2 regions of the Hippea alviniae EP5-r genome follow, and region 2 is predicted to be linked to the other one. Evidence: riboswitches for the same ligand, from Rfam matches in the RefSeq annotation. Region 2 holds a riboswitch; the other holds the start of a gene.
The links. Region 2 has a riboswitch for cobalamin ahead of G415_RS0102675 (cobyrinic acid a,c-diamide synthase CobB). Riboswitches for the same ligand answer to the same signal wherever they lie in the genome.
Positions count from the first base shown of each region.

Region 1: another riboswitch for cobalamin. It lies ahead of G415_RS0100935 (ribonucleoside triphosphate reductase); the one in region 2 lies ahead of G415_RS0102675 (cobyrinic acid a,c-diamide synthase CobB).

Region 1 covers NZ_ATUV01000001.1:168,300-171,528, reverse strand. The annotation lists gene G415_RS0100945 (ATP-binding protein) at 1-704, shown strand, start outside; gene G415_RS09335 (NRDE family protein) at 707-1,411, shown strand; cobalamin riboswitch at 1,419-1,606, shown strand; partial or broken gene G415_RS0100935 (ribonucleoside triphosphate reductase) at 1,698-3,229, shown strand, end outside.
Region 2 covers NZ_ATUV01000001.1:499,725-502,953, reverse strand. The annotation lists gene G415_RS10630 (DUF7847 domain-containing protein) at 1-415, opposite strand, end outside; gene G415_RS0102680 (precorrin-2 dehydrogenase/sirohydrochlorin ferrochelatase family protein) at 467-916, opposite strand; cobalamin riboswitch at 959-1,140, shown strand; gene G415_RS0102675 (cobyrinic acid a,c-diamide synthase CobB) at 1,200-2,519, shown strand; gene G415_RS0102670 (sirohydrochlorin cobaltochelatase) at 2,516-3,229, shown strand, end outside.

The DNA of each region.
Region 1 (3,229 bases), 330 kb from region 2:
ACGAATACTCCATGAAAAATTCAGACAGAATCAAAGTCGCAGAAGCAGAGCTCGTAACCGGACACACATCTTCGCAAAAGATAGCAAGCATATACGGATTTTTGCCGTTTGCCCTATTTGTTTCCTATTACGACCAGAACGAGTTTATAGGCATAAACATACCAAAAAACAGACAGAGAGAGACAATACTTTACGCTTTAAGACCATCAAAAGAACCAATCAAATCAACCATTTTTTCACCAAAAGAGCACGAACAATTCCTAAAAGAGATATACTCAGGCGACATGTTTGATGTAAGTGTAAAAACCGAAGCAACCAACGATTTAGAAGAAAAAACGCTTTACTCAACAATAAAGAGACGGGATATGTCACTTGGCACAATCATTATAAAAACAATGGGCAAAGACTGGTTTGACATCATAAAAAGCGTATCCAAAGAGATAAAATTTGACGGTTTTAAGACTATTTTTGTCAGGATTTTAGCCGACAAACCACTGCCAGAAAACTTAGAAGAATATATGAACTCCTTAGGGTTTTTCTTAAGCGGCACAATATTAGGCCCAATTGACAAGTGGTCTTTGCTCTATATTCAGCCAATAAATCAGAAGATAGATTGGGATGAGATAAAGCTTTACGACAAAAGGGCAGTAAAATTAAAAGAGTATGTAAAAGAGAACCAGCTTAAGGTTTATAATCTAATTTAGCCATGTGTGTCTATGCATTTTATCTAAATAAAAAAAGAGATATCTTTGTAATGATGGGCAACAGAGACGAAGAGTTCAAAAGAAAATCGATAGGTTTACACTTCGCTAATGAAAATACGCTTATGGGCATAGATTTAAAAGAGAAGGGAAGTTGGCTTGGTTTGACAAAAAACGGAAAAATCGCCTTCATAACAAACCACAGAAACCCTAAAATCTTCAAAGAAAACGCACCATCAAGAGGACACATCGTCAAAAAATTCCTAACCGAAAACATAAACGAAAAAGAGTTTATCTCATTTTTAAAAGACACAAAATCAATCTTCAACGGATACAATCTCGTTTTCGGAAACCTAACCGACAAACGGCTGTTTTATTACTCAAACATTAAAGATGAGCTTGTTGAGATAGAAGACGGAATCCACTGCCTATCCAATGCCTTTTTAAACTCTTCCTGGCCTAAAGGCGAAAAACTTAAAACATTTCTAAAAAATGCAATCGAGAAAGAGATAGACGAAGAGACGATATTATCGTTTCTTGAAGAAACCGATTCAGACAATCTCTCTTCTCTATTTTTAAACATCAACGGCTTATATGGAACGCACTTTTCATATTTTATAAAAAACAGAAACAGAGAGATATTTATACTTGAGAAAAACCATTTAGAAGAGACAAAGAGCAGGTATATCTTTCGCTTGACATCTTCTTAGCAAAAGTAATATAAAAAACATGTCGGGTCAAGGAAGTCCGGTGAAAATCCGGCGCTGCCCCCGCAACTGTGAGGCTGACGAAACTCTCACTATGCCACTGTCGGGAGTGGCTCTTTAAACAGGGTCGCCCGATGGGAAGGCGAGAGGAGTAGGATGAAGCCGAGCCAGGAGACTTACCCGACAAAAAATCGAACGGGAGGTTCAAAGATGAGAAAAGAAAGCCCGCCTGACTGATATCCCCTTTTAAATCTCACATATTATCAACTCAAAAGCATAAGGGGGTATTGTGTTTTCAAAAATCATCAAAAGAGACGGCAGAGTTGTAAGTTTTAACGCAGAAAAGATAACCGACGCCATAGCAAAGGCAGGAAAATCAACCAAAGAGTTCGATTATGATACAGCAAAAAAGCTCACCATCAAAGTTTTAGATTTAGCTTACAGGTTTTTTGGTGATAGAACACCAACAGTTGAAGAGATACAGGACATTGTTGAAGAAGTCCTGTTAAGCTCACCATTCAAAAAGACAGCAAAAGCCTACATTATTTACAGAGAACAGCATGCCCAGTTAAGAGAGTTCAAAAACAGAGCCGATGTCGAACTCATCGAGAGCTATCTAAACAGACTCGATTGGGAAGTAAAAGAGAACTCCAACATGAGCTTTTCCCTTCAAGGGTTAAATAATTACATCTCATCGGCTATCACCAAAACCTACTGGCTTAACAAAATTTATCCTAAAAACATCAAAGAAGCTCATCTAAACGGCGATTTCCACATCCACGACTTAAACTCTCTAAGCGTATATTGTGTCGGTTGGGATCTGCAGGACTTGTTGCTTAAAGGCTTTAAAGGAGCAAAGGGTAAAGTCTCAAGCAGACCGGCAAAACACTTCAGAAGCGCACTCGGTCAGGTTGTCAACTTTTTCTACACCCTTCAGGGAGAATCAGCAGGAGCTCAAGCCTTCTCAAACTTCGACACCTATCTTGCTCCGTTCATAGCCTTTGACAATCTATCCTATAAAGAAGTCAAGCAGGCTTTGCAAGAGTTTGTATTCAATGTCAATGTGCCAACAAGGGTCGGGTTTCAAACTCCCTTCACAAACATAACCCTTGATTTAAAAGTGCCTGAATTTTTAAAGAATCAGGCCGTTATCATAGGCGGAGAGCTGCAAAATGCAACATACGGTGAATTTCAAAAAGAGATGGACATGTTCAACAAGGCATTTATGGAAGTTATGAGCGAAGGTGATGCAGACGGCAGGGTGTTTACATTTCCTATTCCAACATACAACATTACAAAGGATTTTGATTGGGACAACCTTTCATTAAAGCCGCTCTGGGAAGCAACGGCAAAATACGGAATTCCATACTTTGCAAACTTTATAAACTCAGACATGAGTCCGGAAGATGCCCGTTCAATGTGCTGCAGGCTCAGGCTTGATACAAGAGAGCTCAAAAAAAGGGGTGGCGGTCTGTTTGGTGCAAATCCTTTAACCGGCTCAATAGGCGTTGTAACAATCAACCTGCCAAGAATCGCATATCTTTCGGCAACAGAAAGTGAGTTTTTCTTTCGTCTCACAGAACTGATGGAACTTGCAAAGGAGTCGCTTGAGATAAAGCGAAAGGTACTTGAGCGTTTTACAGATTTTAATCTCTATCCTTATTCAAAATTCTATCTCTCTTCAATTAAAGAGCGCTTTGGAGAATACTGGAAAAACCACTTCTCAACCATAGGGCTTATAGGTATGCATGAAGCGTGTTTAAATCTTATAAATGAGCCAATAACAAGCAGTGCAGGTCAGGAGTTTTCAGCTAAAGTACT
Region 2 (3,229 bases):
TGAACATAAAAAACAGCAAAGCTATAAAACCGGGAATCACAAACAGAGCGAAACCGATGCTTACGACGATGCTTACCAACAGAGAAGCCAAAATTACAGCTCCTATTCTGTTCATAACTTCTGAAAAGCTCGTGCTTAAATTTGCTCTGCCGCTTTCTTCTTTCTCATAAGTCATATAGATAACTAACGAACCTGATATGACGGATAAAAAGAAGGAGAAAAAAGAGAACAGAAAGGCAATCAGATACGCTGTGGGTTTTGTAGGCGGATGGTTTATCAAGATGTTTGCACTCATACCAATACCAAAAACAATGGCAACAGAGAACAGAATAAGAAATACAAGCAATGGAGGAACAAACAACACAAGTTCTTCAAACATATAGTTAAATGTCTTTTTTAGAAAGTAAAAGTTCATACTCTTTCTCCAAGTTTTAATCTAAGTTATTTTAAAATATATAATTTTACATTAAAAATCAATACTTTTTAGAGCCTTTAGAAGCTTTTCTTTGAATTCTTTGCTTTTTGATGGGTTTTTGCCCTGCGTCGAGATAGCTATTACAATATCTCCAAACTTTATCGTAGCCGAGGTAAAAAAGTCGCACTCATTTTGGTTATCTGCAACATTAACGGGAATAGAGAGCTCTTTTGCTTTTAAAAATAGAGTGTGGTTTAGTTTTCTATCGTTTGTGCAGATAAAGATAAAGTCGTAATCAGCTGTTATATCTGAGATTGAAGCTTTCTTTTTTACCAATTTAACAGGCAGACTGTAAAACCCATCTTCAAAGTCTAAAGAGATAATTGTCATGTTGGGTTTTGTTAAAGACAAAATGGATTTTACCTTTCTTAAAGCAACTTTACCTGCTCCAAAGACTAAAATATTTCTGCCACTAAACTTGAAAAATAAGGGATAGCACATGCTTTTATTTTATATTTTGCACACTATATTGAAAAGTTAAAAATTATTTGCTAAAGTTAAATTGGGCTCTATCAGGGAAGTTGGGTGAGAATCCCACGCTGTACCCGCAGCTGTATTCGGGAACGAAACTCCCAGAAAGCCACTGTCGGCTATTGCCGATGGGAAGGCGGGAGGAGTAGGTTTTTGCCCGTAAGCCAGAAGACCTATAGAGCCTTAGAATTCCCCGGGTATTGGGAGGTTCTATGTGCTCTTTTTTCTTTTTCAACCCACCGATTAGGGCTGCATGAGAAAGCCAGCCTTCATCATAGCCGCAGACAGAAGCGGTTCTGGTAAAACAACTATAACAGTTGGATTGCTTCACACTCTTAAAGAAAAGGGTTATTCTATAGCGCCATTTAAGTGCGGCCCTGACTATATAGACACTGCCCATTTGACTTGTGCATCTGGTTCTTTTGCCTATAACCTTGACAGCATAATGCTAAGCAGAGCAGAGCTTAAAGACACCTTTTTTGAGAATCTCATACAAGCGGATATAGGCATTGTAGAAGGCGTTATGGGACTATTTGACGGAATAGAGTCATACACATTCAAAGCAAGCACATACGACATTGCAAAGATATTGAATCTGCCAGTTGTTATAGTAATTGATGCTTCTAAATGTTCTGCATCTATTGTGGCTTCAGTAAAAGGTTTTGAAGAGTTAGCAAGAGAAATAAAAATAAATGGCGTCATTATAAACAACATAGGAAGCTCGATACACGAAAAATTGGTAAGGGATGCTATAAGAAACCACTCGTCTCTGAAAATTTTAGGAATAATCCCAAAGAATAGAGAGTTGACATTACGCTCAAGGCATCTTGGACTTAAGGTTGCAGAAGAGACAGAGAAAGAAGAGTATGAAAAAATCGCAGAACACATAGGCAAATATGCAAATATAGATGAAATAATAAGGCTCTCTGAGATTGAGTTTGAATATGAAATTAAGCATGCCACAACCATAAAAAGCAAAACAGCACTCATAGCTTACGATAAAGCCTTCAACTTTTACTATCAAAACAATTTAAGAGAACTTGAGAAAATGGGATATAATTTAAAATTTTTCTCGCCGCTTAAAAACGAAACGGTGGACAACGCCGACTTTGTGTATTTAGGCGGCGGATATCCAGAGTTATACGCAGAACGGCTATCTAAGAGTGTAAAAACCATTAAAAGTATAGCAGAACATATAAACTCAGATAAGCCACTGATAGCCGAATGTGGCGGAATGATGCTTTTATCAGAAGGTATATACATAGACGATGAATTTTACAAAATGGCTAAAGTTTTCAATGTAAAAATAAAAATGAGCAAGAGAAGAAAAGCTCTTGGTTATGTTAAGGTAAAAGACTTAACAAAGACATTTTTAGAAGGGCCTGTATTTGGGCATGAGTTTCATTACTCATACTATACCCAGATAGATGAACAGTTCAGCTTTGAGCTTAAAAAATTGACCGATGGAACAGTTTATAAAGATGGACTTATGAAAAATAGAGCCATAGCAAGTTATGTACACTTTCTATTCTCTAAAAAGTTTTTAAAAAATCTCTGTGGAGGTGTTTTATGAGAGTTTTCTTAAGCTTTCTCATCGTTTTCGTTTTGACCTTTGGTGTTCATCTTCAATCTTTCGGAAAAGCCCAACATAAGGGCAAGGTGGCTATAGTTCTTGCAGACTTCGGAACGACTTATTCAACAGGGTTTGTTGATATTGAAAACATCAAAGAAGCCGTGCAGAAAGCATTTCCGCACGAAAAAGTTGTTTTTACATTCACTTCCAACATTATAAGAAACATTTGGCACAAAAGACAGCACAACAAGAAGTTTGAGAACAACTCAAAACTAAAAGATTTTCTCTATGTTAAAGGACCACTTGCAACAATAGCCGACTTGCAGGACGAAGGATACAAAACGATTATTGTTCAGCCAACCCACATTTATGATGGCGAAGAGTTTACAGACCTTCTATCTTATGTAAACGGTTTAAACTCTATAAAAACAATGAAAAAGAAGTATATGCCATTCAAAAAGCTCGTTATCGGAAGACCAGCCTTAGGAAGAAATGTTTGGAAATACGATTATCACAAAGATATAGAGATAGCAGCAAAAGCCCTAAAAAACGATATTGAGCTTGCAAAAAAGAATAAGGCTGCTTTGGTTTATATGGGACATGGAAACGAGCATTACTCAACAGGCGTATATGCTGAGCTTCAGAAAGAGCTAAGAAAGATGTATCACACCGATAAAATATTTGTTGGAACAGTTGAAGGATTCCCTTCT